DNA from 3 places in the Bacillus sp. ISL-77 genome. Region 2 is predicted to be linked to each of the others. Evidence: riboswitches for the same ligand, from Rfam matches in the RefSeq annotation. Region 2 holds a riboswitch; each other region holds the start of a gene.
The links. Region 2 has a riboswitch for glycine ahead of J7E77_RS05385 (amino acid permease). Riboswitches for the same ligand answer to the same signal wherever they lie in the genome.
Positions count from the first base shown of each region.

Region 1: another riboswitch for glycine. It lies ahead of gcvT (glycine cleavage system aminomethyltransferase GcvT); the one in region 2 lies ahead of J7E77_RS05385 (amino acid permease).
Region 3: another riboswitch for glycine. It lies ahead of J7E77_RS07950 (amino acid permease); the one in region 2 lies ahead of J7E77_RS05385 (amino acid permease).

Region 1 is NZ_JAGGQY010000017.1:49,994-57,075, reverse strand. Features, by position in the region: gene comGB (competence type IV pilus assembly protein ComGB) at 1-798, opposite strand, end outside; gene comGA (competence type IV pilus ATPase ComGA) at 764-1,846, opposite strand; gene J7E77_RS06320 (YqhG family protein) at 1,974-2,765, opposite strand; gene J7E77_RS06315 (DEAD/DEAH box helicase) at 2,743-4,431, opposite strand; glycine riboswitch at 4,609-4,696, shown strand; glycine riboswitch at 4,700-4,779, shown strand; gene gcvT (glycine cleavage system aminomethyltransferase GcvT) at 4,866-5,972, shown strand; gene gcvPA (aminomethyl-transferring glycine dehydrogenase subunit GcvPA) at 5,991-7,082, shown strand, end outside.
Region 2 is NZ_JAGGQY010000013.1:127,985-135,066, forward strand. Features, by position in the region: gene J7E77_RS05365 (processed acidic surface protein) at 1-164, opposite strand, end outside; gene J7E77_RS05370 (aldolase catalytic domain-containing protein) at 405-1,364, opposite strand; gene J7E77_RS05375 (hypothetical protein) at 1,641-2,012, opposite strand; gene J7E77_RS05380 (MFS transporter) at 2,246-3,463, opposite strand; gene J7E77_RS05385 (amino acid permease) at 3,698-5,062, opposite strand; glycine riboswitch at 5,227-5,307, opposite strand; gene J7E77_RS05390 (DUF2935 domain-containing protein) at 5,823-6,635, opposite strand; partial or broken gene J7E77_RS05395 (cell division protein FtsZ) at 6,715-6,861, opposite strand; gene J7E77_RS05400 (MerR family transcriptional regulator) at 7,023-7,082, shown strand, end outside.
Region 3 is NZ_JAGGQY010000020.1:23,311-30,392, forward strand. Features, by position in the region: gene J7E77_RS07925 (TRAP transporter substrate-binding protein) at 1-204, shown strand, start outside; gene J7E77_RS07930 (sensor histidine kinase) at 304-2,142, shown strand; gene J7E77_RS07935 (response regulator transcription factor) at 2,139-2,906, shown strand; gene J7E77_RS07940 (hypothetical protein) at 3,236-3,532, shown strand; gene J7E77_RS31400 (glycoside hydrolase family 3 protein) at 3,630-5,252, shown strand; glycine riboswitch at 5,412-5,511, shown strand; gene J7E77_RS07950 (amino acid permease) at 5,789-7,082, shown strand, end outside.

The DNA.
Region 1 (7,082 bases), on a different contig from region 2:
CTTTTCTCCGGTAATTAGCTTAGTTTTAATCGTTTTAGCTAAGTGACTGTAAAAAGGATGCCTGAGATTCTGTTCAAATAGTTGTAAGGATTCGGAAACTGATAATCCACCGGATAAGAGAAAGCTAAGTTGAATGGAAAAGTAGTGGGTAAACAGCAATTTGAGGATCCTGCCAACAAAAGGTATTCGAACAAGTTGTGACCTTTGTTTTAGGACGGAGAGTTTTCTAAAAAAGAGAAGATAATAAGCGGCTCCCATAATTAGGATCAGAAGCAGGGTACCGATAACAGTTGGGAAGTATTGATCAAAAGCATAAATGACATTTGTGAAAAAATTTGCTTCCAGACCAAGTGATGAAAAAAGGGTGGTGAACCTTGGCAGCAATGTATTTTCTATAAAAATAAATAGAAAACCTGTAATAACTAAAAGCACCATTGGATACTGAAGCAACTTGATCAACTTGTGTACGTCTTTATCTTTTAATAGGGCAAGATCACTTCCTTCTAACAGAGCATCAGCAAAGCTGCCATGTTGCTCCGCAAAATAGACATAACCGACTAAGTCTTTGTTGAAACCAAGATTATTTAATGCATCATGAAACGGTAAACCCTTTTTCAACTCTTCTAAACAACCATTTAAATCCTCCTTTCGTTTTGACGGTAATTGTAATGCTATGGATTCAATTGCTAGAGCAATTGGATACCCCCTTGCCAATAGTTCAGCAGTTCTTCTCAGGAAATTTGCTTGTTCATTCACTGACCATTTAGACCGTTTCATCGTCATATACCAATCGTTCATATTCAGATTCTTGAATATATCCAAGGGCAATGCCCTTATTAATTACATCTTTTATCATTCGGTAACGAATTTCTATTTTTTCTCCTTGAGCAGCTTTCATTACTGCGTGTAAATTTCGTCCGGATAAAAGTTCAAATACACTGGCGCGTTTCCATCTGCCATAGGAATAACAAATAGGTGAACATTCTCCTTCGCAAAAAGGGCAGGTAAGTTCAACCAACCTTTGGGCAGTTATGGCAATAAGTGTCTGCTCGACCTCTAACCAATTCACTCCAAACTCACGCAGGCGATAAACCGCTCCCTTCGCATCACGGGTATGCATCGTGGAAAGCACTAGATGGCCTGTTAATGCAGCCCTTACCGCAATCTTTGCCGTCTCAGCATCTCTAATTTCACCGACCATGATAATGTCAGGATCATGTCGAAGAATTGCCTTTAATCCGGCTGCATAGGTGACGCCTGCTTTTTCATTGACTTGGATCTGCAGGACTGAGTCATAGTTTTTTTCAATGGGATCTTCGAGTGTAATGACATTACGATGAAATAAGTGGGCGGTTTCATTTAAAAGGGAATAGAGAGTAGTCGTTTTTCCGCTGCCCGTCGGCCCGGTAAAAATTATTAATCCATGAGCGTGTTTGAGAAGGGCAAGTAGTTTTCGGGTCATTGCTGGGAAGAGTGAAAGTTGGTGAAAAGGAATTTGTTCTTGCTGTGGTAATAGCCGGATGACAAGGCTCTCTCTGTTATTAGAAGGGAGTGTGGAAAGCCTGAGCCCCATTAAATTTCCGTCAACTTCACAAAAAATGGATCCACTTTGTGGTCGTCTTCTTTCTCCGATATCCATATTGGCTGTGAATTTAAAATGTGAGATTAATCTGTCGCATTCGTCTTTTGGAAGGGATAATCGAGGAATTAACTTGTTGGTTAGTCGGATTTGGACGAGTGTGTCCCTCTTCCTTGGGATAATGTGAATATCTGTTGCCTGGTTTCGTGCAGCATCTGTAATGATTCGATTTGCTAAAATTTCTATCTCGCTAACAATAAGTACCACCGCCTTTTCATTTTTCTTTGGATAATATTCGACAAGGTTCCTCCTTATCCTTCTTTATTTTCAAAAATATTTTTAAGGGTGTCAGGCACCATGTGAAAATTTCACATGGTGCCTGACACCCTGTCCCTTATATTGCTTTTTCAGTTAGATAAAAGAGGCCGCCATTGATGAAGGATATGGAGATTTTTGGTTCGTACTGTTCCTGTAGAGCCATTTTTTCGGTTTCAAAGTTTTCATTTTCATCTTCAACATCTTCGTAAAAATGATTCAAGAGGCGTAAATCTTTATCCCAACGTTCTCGAGCATCTATTGCCCAAGAGTGGTCATCCTTCTCAATTATGGATGTAAGATAGGTTTCAACTCTCATCATCCCGCTTTGAGGTTTCACTAAAGGTGACAAAGTAAAGGAGTAATCAGGTATTTTTGGTGTTAACGGTATTTCAAGCAGTCTGTCATGGAAATCTTCAACCATTTTTCCGTTAATGAGTTGTAAGCCGATTGATTTGAAAATATCCCGCTTACGGTCACATTGATAGGAGATCTTAACATTCATACAAAGCCATGGTAGTAAAGGAGTTTGCTTGTTTTGATTCCGATGATTTTCATAAAGTCGGATATAGCTGGCTAAATTTTTCGCCGAAGTAAAAATTTGATGAAGCCGAGGTGAACCAAAATGAATGATTTCCCCCTTTATATTTTCAGGAGCGGCATCTTGGTTCGTAATAAATGTTAACTTCATCGGGTTTGGAATTCCGCCCGTTTTTTCTAAATAGTGCCAGTAAAAAGGCCGATTCATTAATTCCTTATCAAGTTCAACTGTTAATTGAACAGTCAAATAGCCTGGGCTATTCGCCACAATTGCACAGTCATTAGCCTGAAAATAGTTCAATAAAAAGTTATGAATTTCCTGCTGCTGCATGTGAATCTCCCTTCTTCATGTCCTGAGCAAATTCAATCATTGATGATAAATTTTCCATTTTAATTCGCATTTCGCCTTCGGATGAGGATTGTCCAAAAATATCGATTAAATGGTCTTCTATATTGCCAAATTCCAACTTTGTTAATATATCGTCAAGTTCACCAATTACTTTTTCAAATAAATGTATTTTCTCATAAAGAAGCTTCAAAATATGTTCTTCGACAGTATTTTTTATCGCAAAATTATAAATCATGACATCCTTTTCCTGGCCCAGACGATGGATACGACCAATTCGTTGTTCGAGCCTCATTGGATTCCATGGCAAATCAAAGTTAATTATATGATTACAAAATTGAAGGTTAATACCTTCACCGCCTGCTTCAGTTGCAATAAGGACTTGAGCGTGCTTTTGGAATAATTCTCTCATCCAGTCCTTTTTTCCACGCTTAAAGCCGCCCCGAAAAGGGACAGATGAAATTCCATGCTGTTTTAAATACCATTGGAGGTACATTTGTGTTGCACGGTATTCTGTAAAAATAATCACTTTATCATTTACTTTTTGAATTAATTCTAATGCTTTTTCCGCTTTTGAATTCTTCTGGACAGCTTCGACTTTTGTTATTAAATACTGAATTTGTTCTTCGAAAGCTGGGGTTGGATTTTCCTTTTTTTGCAGCATGTTTTTTAATGTATAAAAAACTGCTTCTCTACTGCTGCATGCCTCACGCTGTAATGTCATTACGGAGAATGAACTTGCCTGTGCCCAATTCCCCTCATTTTTTAATTCAGTAATTGACTCATAAAGATCTTTCTCCTCTTGAGTGCATTCAATCGGAATGGTTTCCACATGCCTTTTCGTCCACTCAATGCCTGTATCTGCCCGCCGGTTCCGAATCATAACCTTGTTTACTAATTCTTTTAAATGCTCATCATCATTTAATGAACGTGCATCTCGTTTGTATTTTTCAAAGAATGTCGTTTCGCTGCCTAAATGTCCTGGTTTTAATAATGAAACCAGATTAAAAATTTCCTCGATACGGTTCTGAATGGGTGTTGCCGTCAATAGTAAACAAAATTTCTTTTTCAGATTTTGGACAAATTCGTAGTTTTTTGTTTTGTTATTTTTAAGTTTATGGGCTTCATCAATGATAATTAGGTCATAGTCCTGCTTGAAAATGATGTCTCGGTGTGGATTCCGTTTGGCCGTATCAATCGACGACACGACGACATCACATTGTTCCCATACATAACTTTTTCTTTGTGAAATGGCTGGAATGAAAAATTTGCTATTCAACTCCATCGACCATTGAGTAACTAACGATGCAGGGACAAGAATTAATACCTTTTTCACCAATCCGCGAATCATATATTCTTTTAGAATAAGCCCGGCCTCAATCGTTTTTCCGAGTCCTACTTCATCGGCAAGGATGGCTTTCCCATTCATGTTTTCAATTACTTGTTTTGCTGTTTCAAGCTGGTGAGGAAGTGGGGTTAGATTGGGTAAATGGCTTGGTGCCAATAAACCCTTGAAATCTGGAATGACGAGATGTTTTTCAACTCCAATTGCTAGTTTAAAAAGTTCCCAATTCCCCCATGGACCATCGTTTTCAATTCTATGTAAAAAATCATCCTTCCAGGAGGAATCAAATTCAATTTCGATCGACATGGTTCCAGCTCCTTTTTGTTCAATTTCCAGCTTTATTCTTTTCTAATAAAGTTATTGCTCAATGTATTATTTTAATGTTAGGATGATAATAGCTTTGAATGTTTTAAATATTTTAATAAAGTAATTTATTTTATAAGTATAATTAGTATGACCAATTTGGATAATATTATAATGCGAATGATTATAAGGGGAGAGACTACTTATGTAGCGCCGAAGGAGCAAGCAGAAATGTGAATCTCTCAGGCAAAAGAACTCTTGTAGGACGCAGCTCTGGAGAGCGCTGCTAGCTTTAAGCAGCCACCAAAGGGGAAAGCCTTTCTAGGTAAACTTTCAGGTGCAAGGACAGAGACCTTCTTACGTTTCATAGGAGGTTTCTGTCCTTTTTTAAATTTTCCAAGGAATAATTTGTGCCAAAGATTGAAGGGGGATTAAGAATGTCTGATTTAAAACGAACTCCACTTTTTGATGTGTATAAAGAATGGGGTGGAAAAACTATTGATTTTGGTGGTTGGGCACTGCCGGTCCAATTCTCTAGCATTAAAGAAGAGCATGAAGCTGTTCGCTCTTGTGCAGGATTATTTGATGTTTCCCATATGGGTGAAGTAGAAGTAAAAGGCACTAATAGCTTAGCATTTTTACAAAAAATGCTGACTAATGACATTTCAAAAGTAAAAAATGGAGGTGCCCAGTACACCGCCATGTGTTATGAAAATGGCGGTACAGTTGATGACCTGCTTGTATATAAAATTGAAGACAATCATTACCTTTTAGTAGTAAACGCATCAAATATTGAAAAAGATTACAAATGGCTTGAAGACCATTTAACTGGTGATGTCTCTTTAGAAAACTTATCGGAAAAAACAGCACAGCTGGCTATCCAGGGACCACTTGCGGAAAAAGTATTGCAAAAGCTTGCGGGAGATAATGATTTAAGCCAAATTGGCTTTTTCAAATTCCAACAAGATGTAATCCTAAATGGGAAAAAGGCACTGGTATCAAGAACTGGTTATACTGGTGAAGATGGCTTTGAAGTGTATTGCGATGCAGAAGATGTTGTGGACCTTTGGAGAGAAATTTTAACTGCAGGTAAAGAAGATGGAGTAATCCCATGTGGATTAGGGTCACGCGACACACTTCGCTTTGAAGCAGTTTTAGCGCTTTATGGTCAAGAACTATCTCCAGAAATTTCACCACTTGAAGCTGGAATTGGCTTCGCTGTGAAATTAAACAAAGAAGATGACTTTATCGGGAAACAAGCGTTAATCCAACAAAAAGAAAAGGGTTTAACAAGAAAATTGGTTGGAATCGAAATGATTGATCGTGGGATTCCACGTCATGGCTACCCTGTTTATAAAGATGATCAGTTAATTGGTGAGGTTACAACTGGAACGCAATCACCCACGTTAAAGAGGAATATTGGTCTTGCCCTAATCAATGCAGAATTTGCGGGTCTTGAATCCGAAGTTGAAGTTGAAATTCGCGGCAAACGTTTAAAAGCTACTGTAGTTCCAACACCTTTTTATAAAAAAGAAAAGAAATAACAGAAGGGAGTTAGGTTTATGAAACATCGCTATTTACCTATGACTGAACAAGATAAGAAGACTATGCTTGAGGCAATTGGTGTTTCCTCTATTGATGAACTGTTTAGCGATATCCCTGAGAAAGTAAGATTTAAGGGTGAGTACAATATAAAAGCGGCAAAGTCTGAAACAGCCTTAATGAAAGAGCTTTTTAAGATGGCAAGTCGGAACGCTGACCTGAAAAGAAACGTATCTTTTATAGGTGCAGGTGTTTATGACCATTACATGCCTGTAATTGTCGACCATGTTATTTCTAGATCAGAATTTTATACAGCTTATACACCTTATCAACCAGAAATTTCACAAGGTGAACTTCAAGCTATCTTTGAATTCCAAACAATGATTTGTGAGTTAACTGGAATGGATGTTGCCAACTCATCGATGTATGATGGCGGAACTGCACTTGCTGAAGCAGCGATGCTTAGTGCAGGCCATACCAAACGAAAAACAATAGTTGTATCCAGTGCTGTACATCCAGAATCACGTGATGTTCTTAAAACTTATGCAAAGGGTCAGTACCTCAATGTGATTGAAGTACCAGTCAAAGATGGTGTAACAGATCTAGACGCATTAAAGGGACTAGTTAATGAAGATGTTGCAGCCGTTATCGTCCAATATCCAAACTTCTTTGGGCGAGTCGAGCCGTTAAAAGAGCTTGAGGAAATCATTCATGCAAATAAGTCCATGTTTGTTGTTTCAAGTAACCCACTTTCCCTTGGGGTATTAACACCTCCAGGTAAATTTGGTGCTGACATCGTTATTGGTGATGCGCAGCCGTTTGGGATCCCAACTGCCTTTGGCGGACCGCACTGCGGATATTTTGCTGTCACTACTAAGTTAATGCGGAAAGTTCCAGGCCGTCTTGTTGGACAGACAACGGATGACCAAGGGCGCCGTGGTTTTGTCTTAACACTGCAAGCACGTGAACAGCATATCCGACGTGATAAAGCGACATCAAATATTTGCTCCAATCAGGCATTAAATGCCCTCGCTGCATCTGTAGCGATGACCGCACTTGGTAAAAAGGGTGTCAGGGAAATGGCTGCGGCCAACTTGCAAAAAGCTCATTAT
Region 2 (7,082 bases):
TGTATATCCTCCAAATATGTTAAAAATTCATCTTCCGACATACCGATTTCTTGTAAAAAGTTTTGAAACTCCTGGTCCTGAGAATCAATCTGTGCAAAAGCAGTGATAGGTATCAACCCAAGAGTAAGAGTTACAGCTAGTAAAACGGACAATAGACGCTTCAAAAAATTTTCCCCCAATAATTTTTTATAATTTCTAGAATAGTATAAACGATAACCAAGAAACTGGAAATAGGGATTTTAATAAGAATTTTGACAATTTGATAGAGGGAATGATCAAAAAAGAAGAGTAGGTTGTTTTTTTGTTGAAAAAGCAAATTTTATGTAATGCGAGATTTGCCCTCATATATAATTAGTAAAGATAAAAAAACACCTCAAATATAGAGGTGCTTTAAGTAATTTAACCTATTTTAAAGTTGTAGCCACTGTACTTTCAGGTGATGTTACCTTGTCATAAAAATCTACGAATTGATCACGTTCAGCACTATCACGGTATGCCATGGCAACACGTGGATGTTCATTAAGAACACCTGAAATCATATAAGGAATGATAAAGCCCCACTCCCACTTTTCACGCATTTCTAGCATGTGCTTCTCAATGACTCCAAGAACTGGCTTAATCTCATAGCTTGATTTTTGGATGTAGCTAACAAGAAGTTCTGTGTTACAGTTACCTGCTGCCCGACCCATGCCATATACAGACGAATCGAGATATGTAACCCCATTTCGCATCGCAGTTAATGTATTGGCAAAAGCTAACTGCATATTGTTATGTGTGTGAATTCCAAGCTGTTTGTTAGGGATCAACGCTTTGAACTTTTTCACTTGGTGCTCAATATCTACAGGGTCTAAGCTTCCAAAGGAATCAACGATATAGACCACATCTACAGGGCTTTCCTTCACCAATTCAAAAGCTTTGATCAGCTGTTGTTCAGGAACACTTGATAATGCCATAATGTTCAGTGACGTCTCATATCCCAAATCATGGAACATTTGGACAAGTTCTAAGCCCTTATCTACTTCACGGATATAGCACGCTACTCGAATCATATCTAAAACACTTTGTTCACGAGGTAGAATATCATTGGGATCTACACGCCCAATATCGACTAAAGCCGATAGCTTCGTGAACTTTTTGACAGGGATAATTTCTTTCAGGAAGTTATCATCAAGAAATCGCCATGGATTGGGCTCAGTCGCTTTAAGAAGCTTTGGAGAATTTTTATAGCCAATCTCCATGTATTCAACACCCGCTTCACTTAGGCCGTTATACAAGTCTTGAACAAATTCGACACTGAAATCCCAATTGTTAACTAATCCTCCATCACGAATGGTACAGTCTAAAATTTTGCTACGAGTTTCCATGATCGTCATTTCCCCCTGTTTATTCCACTTTTCTCATATTATTTCATACTTTTATGCTTTTAATTACTAAAAATTTCTTATTGTGTTTATATCATGGTTTGTCCGAATGTGTCAACCTATTTCCTGAAAATTCTTATAATCAAATAATAATAGCATAAATACCCTTCACTTTTGTTCCTGTATTTTGTACGGGTATGGTTACATTAATTCCTATTTGACGAAATGAAAAGGCATTGGCTTTATTAATACCAATGCCTTAGTTAAAAAAAGGAAATCTTAGGACCAATGATACAGTTTTCCCTGCCTGCTAAATGATTGACTGAGATCCTTTAATGTGTAAACTCTAGCCGTTAAGAGAAATAAATCATTGTAGTTATTATGGATGTATTCATCAATAATCTCGATTCCTTCTATAAATTGATCAACTAAATAATACGTGTACTTTTCATCCCAAGAAAACTTATTGATTCTTAAAAGTTCATCTGCAAGTATTTGAAACTTAAACTCCTCAATCAGGAGTTTTATTTGAAACAATTTATCCGGATTAAACCTAAAGCTGTTTTTATTTTCATGGCTTTTCTGAACATATTTTATAAAACCCTTGATATTTTCAGCCAACATATTCGCTTTTTGCATCTCGAAGTTCAATTTGTCCTCTCCTCAACGTCTAATTTCCAACCCATCTTTAAGAAGAGTGTATGTTTGGGGACGTTATAATGACACCAACAATACTATTTATCACGAAAAAGAGGCCTTAGAATTAAAGAATCAGGAAAAATTAGCGAACAATCTCCATAAAAAAGAGGCACAAATCCAATTTGATTTGCAGCCTCAATTTAGTTTAGATTTTATTATTTTATGAAGATGCTATAAGAGTCAATTCACACTGCTTTAGATAAAGTAATGTTTTGATCTTGATTATCTTTTCTTTTTTTCAAACTAACCATTGCTATAAAGGAGATACAGTAGAGTACAGCAAGATATCCCATTGCAATCGTAACATTAGCATGCTGCAGGATATATCCTACTAAAATAGGAGATAATCCCCCTAATGCTCTACCGAAGTTAAAGATAGTATTGGTTGCTGTACTGCGAATTTCTACTGGATAGTAATTGCTTATTAATGCACCGTAACCAGCAAACATTCCATTCGAGAAGAATCCTACAATCGCACCGCCGATTAAAAGACCCGCACTTCCTGACGCAAAGGAGTATAAAAAGACTGCGATTGCGGAAGCGAATAAGAAGATTCCGAATGACCGCTTCATTCCAAGTCGATCCATAAACTGTCCAAAAGTTAACATACCTGCAATCATTCCCGCAGCTGTACTAATCGTCCAAAGAGCCGAGTTTGAAACTGATAATCCCTGGGATTGTTGAAGCATGGATGGCAGCCAAATCATCAAGCCATTATAACCTGCAATTTGGACCGTTGCCATAATAGCTAAAGCAATCGTCGTAACTGAAGTTCTTGGAGTAGCAAACAATTGCTTTAAATTCCCTTGCTTTGGCACAAGTTGTTTTTTCTTTTGTGATGCAAGCCACACGGGTGATTCGTCTAATTTTTTTCGGACGATAAAGGCGAATATAACCGGAACCAATCCGATGAAAAACAATCCTCTCCATCCCCAAGCAGGCAGGATCATGGCACTAAGAAGAGCAGCCAGAATCACACCGTATTGTGCACCGATGCTAACATAAGAAGAAGCGCGTCCTTGTTTATTCTTTGGCCATGCTTCAGCCACAAGCGCCATACCAATTCCGTATTCCCCACCTGCGCCTAAGCCGGCAATAAACCTAAAGATGTATACTTGTCCAATATTTACGGCTAAACCAGTTAACGCCGTTCCGATAGCAAATAGTAGAATCGTATAGGTAAATATTTTAACTCTCCCAAATTTATCTGCTAAGATACCGAAAATGATTCCTCCAGCGAGCATACCTAAATTGGTAATCGAAGAAATAAGACCTCCAGCAACCATGTCAATATGAAACTCTGCAATAATCATCGACATCGCAAAGGAGATAAACATGATATCCATGCCCTCTAATGTTAAACCTGCTACTGATGCAACTACTGTTTTTTTACGATAATCCATTTTTGTCGTTCTCCTTTCAAGCCTCACAGGACTTTGATTAAAAGATAATGGGCAAAAATAAAATGCCCTTTCATCCAAAGGACAAAAGGGCATTCATATACATAATTAGTATAATGAAGTTTACTTTTGCCTTTTTGGCCTCTCTGGACCAAATTAAAGGAATTTAATTTCATCTAATAGTAACACGATACATATCATGTGACAATATTTTTATTATATTGCAAGAATTCTACTTTACGCAGATATTCTAATATTTTTTCCCTTTGTCCTTTTAAATGAATACACTATGAATAAAAGAATGAACCATAATGGTGTCATTAATAAAGCGACACGAGTTGATTCTGCAAATAGCATAATAATGAGAATAAATGCAAATAACGTGAGAACAAGATAATTAATAAATGGTGTAAACGGTGCTTTAAAAATCGACTTTTCATGTAAATCGGGGCGTGATTTCTTATATCGCAGATGACAAATTAAGATAATGCTCCAAACCCAAATAAAACAAATCGCACTAATCGTTGTCACGATACCAAAGGCTTGTTCTGGAATCAGCTTACTTAAAAGAGCTCCGACGGAAAGAACAAGTGCAGATATAAATAATGCGTTACTCGGTACATGATTTTTATTTAATTTAGCAAAATTCGCTGGTCCCTGTTGATGATTACTTAAATTAAATAATATGCGGCTCGTTGAAAACAATCCACTGTTACAGGCAGACGCAGCTGATGTTAAGACGACAAAATTAATAATTCCTGCAGCAATCGGAATACCAACTAAACTAAACGTTTTTACAAAAGGACTGTTTCCTGCATTCAGTTGCGTCCATGGATTGATGCATAAAAGGATAATAAGGGCTCCCACATAGAAAAACAGTATTCTTAAAGGTATTTTATTTATTGCAGATGGGATATTTTTTTGTGGATTGGATGTTTCGGCTGCTGATACACCTACTAATTCAACACCTACAAATGCAAATACAACCATTTGAAAAGAAAGTAAGAAACCTGATATTCCATTTGGGAAAAGACCACCATGGCTCCATAGATTTTTTACTGTAACCGTTCCTGAATCTGTTTGAAATCCAATAATTAACAAAATGACCCCTATGATGATTAAAGCAAGAATGGTGATCACTTTAATTAAAGCAAACCAAAACTCTAATTCTCCAAATAGCTTTACTGTTAATAAATTTAGTCCCAATAATAGAATTAAACAGACTATAGCAGGCATCCATTGTGGGATATCGAACCAATATTGTACATATACACCAACAGCAATAATATCAGCCATTGCTGTCATAATCCAACAAAACCAATACGTCCATCCAGTTACATAACCAGCCCACGGTCCAATATAATCCTCGGCGAAGTCCGTAAATGATTGATAGCCCTTATTTGATAAAAGAAGCTCTCCTAATGCCCTCATTACAAAAAAACATGCGATACCCACGATTAAGTATGCAATAATGATAGATGGACCTGCTAACTGAATGGCTTTTCCTGAACCTAGGAATAAACCTGTACCAATCGTACCTCCAATCGCAATCAGTTGTACGTGCCGATTTTTTAAATCTCGTTTTAATTCTTGTTGTACCACTTCATTTGCCCCCTCATTAGTAATAATTTCCTTTGTTCACTTTGTGAAGATATGAACAAATGGTTAAACTCCATGAAAAAAGAGATTGGAATTTCTCCAATCTCTTCGGTCATAAGAATAACAAATAATATCCATTACTCTTTTGTCAGAATAACAAATAAAACTCGTACTCTTCTGTCCTTTTGCCTGAGATTGTGAACCCTTCGGCGCCGCAGATTTCCTGCGGTCTCTCCAGAAGCTGCTCCTGCTATAGTTTGATCCATAGCAATCATAGCTTGCTTAGTATTTAATTTATGTAGAAGAACAAATGGTTCAAAATCCCCCGCTAAAAAAAGTTATGCATTATTACTTCTTATCTCACAAACTAAATTATTGTTAAATAATTTCTAATTTTAGTAGTATTCAATCACTTTGTCAATAATTAATTTCGGAGAATCTAGATTAATGGAGAAACAAAAAATGAACCCACTGCAAAGGATTGGGTTCATTTTTATCGCATTCGTGGATTCTGCATCTTTAATCTCCTAGTACCAAAAAATATTGAATATGATTTGCTGATATGGGCGTAATCGCCATAACACGATATCCGATACTCAGTAATTGCGACAAAGTTTCTGCACAATTTTGACGTGGAGGCTCAAACGGAGCATGGAAACTTTTATAAAGATTTATTAATTGATTATTGTTTGTACAGTGAAGCAAGATCACATGTCTACCAGTCCATGCTTGACCGATCATTGGTTGTGGTTGTGTTTCCCTTTTATTTCTCATTAAAATATTCCTTAAGTCGAGGTTTAGCAGGATCACAATTGGGTGAGTCAAGATTTGCCGATTCTGCTAATTTCATAAGATAATAACATTCTTCACGGTACATATGATCCGCCATTAGGGGGGCGAATGTTCCTAATGCTTGCTTACTTAGTCTGAGTTCTTCTATTTCATGTAGAAAATTTTGAAATAATTTTATTTCTAACTGGCTGTCTGAATTCATTTTTAACAAAGCAGGGAACGAGGTCAAATTAGTTCTTAAATATCCTGCTAGTTCAACTGATTTCAGGTAAAAATCTTCAAAGTTCTTCCTAAATGTATTACTTTTCTCAATGAGTTTCTTTTCAACACTATCTAAATTAGAGGAAATTGCCTCTGAATGACCCGCAGCATCTAATAACCATAAAAGATGATGATGTAGTTCATGGTAAACAGGAGGAGCTTCCCCTGCTTTTAGGTGTATTAAAATTCTTAAGTATTCCTCTAATTCATTGACCATATGATTAATAAAGGTTGGCGAAAGGTGAATTTTTATTTTCCCTATCAGATGTTTTCTTAATAAGTCCAATTTAAATTCCCGTAATCTTATAACCTCTGTTTCAGCTTCAATTGTTAATGGCACTAAATCTGAGGAATTTGCACGCTCCAGAAGTTTGTCAAAAACTCGAATAAAAGATGATGCCTTCTCAATTTCCTCTTTTTGAACGGGTGCAAGAGCTTCGAAAATAAGCCTCGAATGATCACCTAATATTTGGAGCCAAAAACGGTGTTCAAATTTTGCTGTTCTCGCAAAGACATCGTTCATGTTTATTCCTCCCAGTAAGAAATCCCCACACTATTTTGATGTTTATTCTTCTTATTTGCTTCTTATGACCAATGACATGCTCAGTGAATCCAGTGGCAAAGACAGTTACGATAATTTCTTCATCTAAGTTTTCGTTAATGACCGAACCAAAGATCATATTTAATTCCTCATGAGAAGCAGAAGCAACTATATCGGCTGCTTCCTGTACTTCAAAAAGACTTAAATTAATTTTCGACTCTCATTCTCACTGAATGATGTCTGACATCCTTACTTTTATAGCCGTATCCTTCCATATAGTGCATTACCTATACTTCATTCAGAAAAAATTCTAATAAAAAAAGGAATTCTCAGCGTTTTATAGAAGTGTTAAATTGGAGGTGTAGTGTTATGACGATAATATATTCACCTAGTGACGTACAGGAATTGCTTGGAATTGATGGTAGTACA
Region 3 (7,082 bases), on a different contig from region 2:
GCAGCACTTGATTCCGTTCAAGCTCAAAGAGAAGAATGGGATAAGTGGGAAGAGCGTTCTACTAAGAAACTTAAAGATGCAGGAGTTACCTTCACTGAGGTTGATGATATTACACCTTGGAAAGACGCTGTTAAATCCATGGTTGATAAATATTCAAAAGATTATAAAGAGGTAATGGATGCCATTGAAAAAGCACGTCCATAATCTATAGCTGGCAGTATGCCTAGTTGGTGAATATATCCATTTACCAGCTAGGTCTTTTCTGTTTAAAAAATCACTAATAGATTGGAATGAATAACAACAATGATGAAGTGGTGGAGAAAAATCGCAGAATTCCTTGAACGATACATCCTCTTAAAAAATCAATCACTGATGATAAAGCTCTGCATTTTCTCCAGTTTTCTGGTTATTTTTCCAGTCATTTCAGTTGGAGTTATTTCATACAATCGTTCATCGGTTGAACTTGAAAATGTACTTAGACAATCGAGCAGCCAAGTAATTGATCAAGTAGAGTCACATATCGAATATTATTTACAAGATTTTGAGATTACCAGCTTAAAAATTATCAACTCTCCTGAATTATCGAGCCTTTTGAAATTGAAAATGTCAGAAAATAGAGATAAATTTATTGAACCAACTCGTAACACCCTTAAAGAAGCAGAATACTCAAGAGCAGATATAACTAATATCACTATACTACTTAATAACAATCAGGTAATTGATACTCTTGGAAATAGAAATTTCTATCCTGCTACGAAAATGAAAGAAGAATATTGGTATTCGTCTGTCCCACTTAATGGGATGAGTATGTTAGTTATGAGAAAGTTAAAATTAGAAAATAAGGAACAGCCTGTCATTTCACTCGTAAGGAGACTATATAACCCCCAGACGCTCTTACCTGTAGGCATGCTTATTATTGATATCAATTTCAGAAGAATTGAAGAAATCTCTAACAAGGTAACTATCAGTAAAAATGGCTATTTTTCCATTCTAGATGCGAACGGGCATTATATTTACCATCCTGACTACTCAAAACTCGGGAAAAAGGTTGAATTTAAACAACTTTCAAACCTGAAAACAGAAGGAAGCAGCACGGAAATTTTAGAAAATGAACGGAGAGATTTTGTTACCTATACTTTTTCTCGGAACCTCGGCTGGAGGTTTCTATCGGCAGTCCCATACCGAGATTTGACGGGGGGAATCGTTCAAATTGAAAAAGCCATATTCTTAACCATTCTTGTCTCTTTGATCATTGCCTATTTGATCGGGTTCGGATTCGCCACAAGCATTATTCGGCCCATCCGTCGTCTGCAACATTTTATGAAGGAAGTTGAAATTGGAAAATTAGATGGCAGAGTTCGAGTGGATACAAATGATGAAATCGGACAATTGACTGCTGGTTTTAATAATACCGTTGAGAAACTATCCAACTTACTTGAAGAAGTATACGTCTCTAAGTTAAAGGAAGCAGAAATGTCACTTAAACAAAAAGAAGTCGAATTAAAAATGCTGCAATCACAAATGAATCCCCACTTTTTATACAATTCTCTTGAAACCATTAGGGGTATGGCATTGGAAGAAAATCAGGAAAATATTGCAACCATGTCTTTCTCACTTGGAAAACTACTTCGGTATAATCTTAATAATCATTCATCTACCGTGAGTTTTAGAGAAGAAATGAATTTTTGTGAAATGTATCTGCAGATTCAAAAGGTTCGCTTTGAGGACCGTTTTGAGTACATGTTTGATATTCCTCAATGGGTAATGGAGCTGAAAGTGGTAAAATTTTCACTTCAGCCATTGGTTGAGAATTGCTTTGTTCATGGTTATGGTCCTAATACTAGAAAATTAAAAATTGTGATATCAGCTTTCCGTCATTCTGAGTCTTCCGTTGTTATTCGCATTTCCGATACTGGTGAAGGAATAAAGGATCATATTTTAGAAGAAATCAAGAAAAGAATGGACTTAAAAACGGCCACTAGTGATGGGAAAAATATAGGAATCGTAAATGTTCATCAAAGAATTCATTATTTGTTTGGACCCGAGTATGGAATAACCATTCAAAGTGAACAGGGCTCAGGGACTGAGGTATTGATCCATTTACCCATACTAGATCATCATGTGGAGGAGGAGAGAGAATGAAGAAAAATATCTTGTTGGTTGATGATGAGAGATGGGTTCGAACAGCTCTTAAGTGGACGATAAACAAGTTGAAGCTTCCTTTGCAAGTGGTCCACGAATGTGAAAACGGGTTAGAAGCACTCGACTGGATTAAGCATAATGATGCAGACCTAGTGTTAACGGATATTCGAATGCCTATAATGGACGGGCTTTCGTTAGTAAAAGAATTGAGTCATTTAAAGAAGAAACAGGATGTCATTGTGATCAGTGTTCATGACGAGTTTCAATTTGTTCAACAAGCGATTCGAACCGGTGTAACCGATTACCTTCTAAAACCAGTAGAGGAAACCGAGTTAAAAGATTGTCTTGAAAAGTGGCTGGAAATGAAATCAAAAGAAGAGACAAAAAGGAATACTCCAAAAAATGAGGATGAAAATCTTCCTTCCTCAACGATTGAAAAGGTTTTGCAGTATTTAGAAAAAACAGCATTAGACCAAATTACACTGAAAGATGCGGCAGAGTCTGTCCATATGAATCCTAGTTATCTTAGTCAATTATTCAAACAACAGCTGAACAAGAAGTTTGTCGATTATATTACCGAGCTGCGAATTGAGGAAAGCAAACGTTTGTTACTGAATACAACCTTACGATTATCTGAGATTGCTGAGAGAGTGGGATACTCGGATTTAGCCTATTTTAGTAACAACTTTAAGAGGCTTACAGGCTTTTCACCATCAGAGTTTCGAAAATCAGCGCTTGAAAAGGTACCGGAAAAAACTCCATAAAGGTCGACGAGCCAAGAATCTAGTTTTTGGCTTCTTTTTTTTGATTGATTTAAGTTTGCGCTTAATTTATATCAATTTTGCGTTCTTATATGGTCTAAAGCTAGGACTTTGGATATGGGTATATATATCTGAATTTTATAAATCTTAAAAAAACACAAATTCACCTAAAAATATTCTCTATTATTGTTTACCTTCTAAATTATACAATTATTTCGATTGAAAGCGTTTTCTCTCGAAGGAGTGATAGGAATGTCATGATACGTTTAAGATTTAACTAGTTTTACTCTTTTTTGTAAGTATTTTAATAGGAAAACGGGGGAGAAATAGATATGAAACTATTTTCAAAAAAAGCATCAACATTAACGATTGCTGCATTGATGTTATCATCGCTTGCTATTCCATATGCAAGCGCGGAACCGGGAAAATCGAATGGCAATAAGCAAAATGCACCTGCTATTGAAGTGAGGACCAAAAACATCCTTGTACAGGGTGAGAAGAAATTTAAAGACCTTAATAATAACGGAAGACTCGACCCCTATGAAAACTGGCAGGTCCCTACTGACGTACGTGTTAAGGATCTTGTTAAAAAGATGACACTTGAGGAAAAAGCAGGAATGAATTACTGAATTCCCGCAATTTAAAGATAACAAGCTAGTCCTACCGAATAAATTAATAAATCAAAACACACGGTACTATATTTTTCGGCAAACCCCAACGGCAGATATCGTTGCAGATTATAATAATCAGCTGCAGGTAGAAGCAGAGGGTTCAAGGTTAGGAATACCAATCGTTATCACTTCAAACCCGCGGAATCATGCCTCAACAGATTATACGAATAATAGTGAGGGGGCAGGTCTGCATTCTTTTTGGCCAGGTCCTTTAGGTTTAGCGGCAACTCGAGATGCCAGTCTTGTGAAAGACTTTGCGGAAACGGCCGCAAAGGAATGGCGAGCATCGGGTATTCGTAAAGTTTACGGGTATACAGCTGATATCGCCACTGACCCTCTTTGGGCAAGAATTGAAGATACATTTGGAGAGCAGCCAGAACTAGCTTCAAACATGATCTATAACGTAATCAAAGGTTTTCAAGGAGATGAGCTTGGTAAAGACAGTGTGGCAATCACTGTGAAGCATTTCCCTGGCGGTGGAGCACGTGATAACGGCTTAGATCCTCATTTTGTGGAGGGGAAATTCAATCCATATCCAACTGAAGGCAGCTTGCTTAAATATCATATTCCGACCTTTAAGGCAGCTATTGCAGCTGGAGTTTCGTCAGTCATGCCATATTACGCATATCCAAGCAATACGAGCGCTGACCAAGGTTTGCCATGGTATAGTGAGAATCAGCAATTTGAAGAAGTTGGTTTTGCTTTAAACAAAGCGCTCATCACTGACCTCTTACGTGGAGAGCTTGGTTTCAAAGGATATGTCAATTCCGATACGGGTGCTATTGGTAATAATGCATGGGGTGCTGAAGGATTAACACCAGAACAAAAATTTGCGAAAGCAATCGATGCCGGGACAAATATCATTTCTGGTGCATCCGATCCAACACCAATTATTAATGCAGTTAAAAACAGTTTGCTTGATGAGAAAAAAGTGGATGAATCAGTCACTTTCTTACTAACAGAGATGATGAAATTAGGCCTTTTCGAAAACCCTTATGTCGATGGTCAAAATGCGCTTGATGTGGTCAATAATCCTGAATCACAGAAAAAAGCGGATGAAGCACACCGAAAGTCATTAGTTCTATTACGCAATGACAATATCGATGGTAAAAATGTATTACCATTGGGTGATAGTGAAATAAAGGATGTCAAACTATACATTGAGATGTTCCAGGGAGGAAATGCTGCAGCGGCCACCCAGAAATTAAAAGAAACCATAAAAAGGTATGATACTTCTATCACAGTAACGGATAAACTTGAGGAAGCGACTCATGCGTTTGTTTGGGTCCGACCTGTTCAATCGAATTGGGATAATAATCCACGGATAACCATAGGCCCTGAAACAGGAATTACTAATGTTGATAGAATTATTGAGATTCAGAAAAAAGTTCCGACGATTACTGCGATTAACTTCACTAACCCGTGGTTGATTGATCAAATTGAGCCCAATGCTGGAGCGGTAATCAGCACGTTTGGCGTAAAGGCTGAGGCAATCGTAGACGTTATTCGTGGAAAATACAATCCGACAGGGAAACTTCCATTCACCATACCTGCTAACAAAGAAGCGGTAGACAACGAGGTTGGAGATATTCCAGGCTATGTAGAGGATCCTTCCTATGTCTATAAAAATAAAAATGGGGATTCTTACGGATTTGATTTTGGATTAACATATAAATAGGAGTTGAAGACACATGAATACATTAAATTGTAATGGAAAAGTGTCTGTTAACAATGGTTTCTGTATTTCTATAAAATTATAATAATTAATTAAATTCAGAAAATTCATTTGACATCATTCCTTGAATAGACTAGGATTTAATTATATTCATAATTGCGGATGAGTATTGTGGGAGAGACTAAACGCATTGTTTAGCACCGAAGGAGCAAGTCCCAAAAATTGGGCTCAATCTCTCAGGTAAAAGGACCACAATAGGACGCGTCTCTGGAGAGCGCCATGTGCCACCAAAGGAGTTATACTCTCAGGTAAAAGGACAGAGGAAAATGGGGAACGCCTATTTTTCTCTGTCCTTTTTTTGTGGAGAAAAATAGTAATAAACAAAAAAAGGAGGAGGTAAACACAAAACTAATAATTGGAGAGTGCACATCATGATTGTCCTGTTGAGTATAATTTTCAGAAAAATGTAAGCGCTTATTTCTGCCGAATTGACTAATAAAATATTAAACATTCTCAAAAAGAAGAAAGAGGGAATTCATATGCAGGAACAAACATTGTCGAGAGGTTTAAAAAACAGGCACGTTCAACTTATCGCTATTGGCGGGGCTATCGGAACAGGATTATTTCTTGGAGCAGGTAGATCTATTCATTTAGCAGGTCCATCGATTTTATTTGCTTACTTGATTACAGGTGTCATTTGCTTTTTAATCATGCGTGCACTTGGAGAACTGCTTTTATCCAATTTGAAATATCATTCTTTTGTTGACTTTGTTAGAGACTATTTAGGTAATATGGCAGCATTTATTACTGGCTGGACCTACTGGTTTTGCTGGATTTCAATCGCTATGGCCGATTTAACAGCAGTTGGTCTCTATACTCAGTTTTGGTTTCCAAATGTACCACAATGGATGCCAGGATTAATTGCACTAGTCGTTTTGCTAATCATGAACCTTGCAACCGTAAAGCTTTTTGGCGAAATGGAATTCTGGTTCGCATTAATTAAAGTTATTGCGATTCTTGCATTAATTGTTATCGGGATTTTCATGATTATTAAAGGCTTTTCCACAAATTCAGGCGCATCCAGTTTCACGAATCTATGGAGTCACGGCGGCATGTTCCCAAATGGCATAAATGGCTTTATTCTCTCATTCCAGATGGTGGTGTTTGCGTTTGTTGGCATTGAACTTGTAGGACTTACTGCTGGTGAAACAGAAGACCCGGAAAAAGTTATCCCAAAAGCAATCAATAATATTCCTATTCGGGTATTAATTTTCTACATTGGCGCCCTTATTGTCATTATGAGTATTTATCCGTGGAACGCCATCAATCCAGCGAAAAGCCCATTCGTTCAAGTATTCGTGGCGGTTGGTATCGCTGCAGCTGCTGGTATCGTCAATTTTGTCGTTCTAACATCTGCAGCATCGGCATGTAACAGCGCCATTTTCAGTACAAGCCGGATGGTATACTCACTTGCCAGAGATAAAAATGCACCTGTACCATTTGCAAAACTTACTTCTCGTCAGGTACCTTCCAATGCATTGTTCTTTTCCACTGTTGTTATTTTAATTGCCATTGTGTTGAACTATGTAATGCCAGAAGGAGTATTTACGCTGATTACAAGTATTTCTACAGTATGTTTCATCTTTATTTGGGGTATTACTGTCGTCAGTCATTTGAAATACCGCAAAACCAGACCAGATCTAGCGAAAGTGAACAAATTTAAATTGCCGCTTTATCCATTTTCCAATTACTTAATCCTTGCCTTCCTAGCGTTCGTGCTTGTCGTACTTGCACTTGCGGAAGACACTCGTGTTGCCTTATTCGTAACACCTG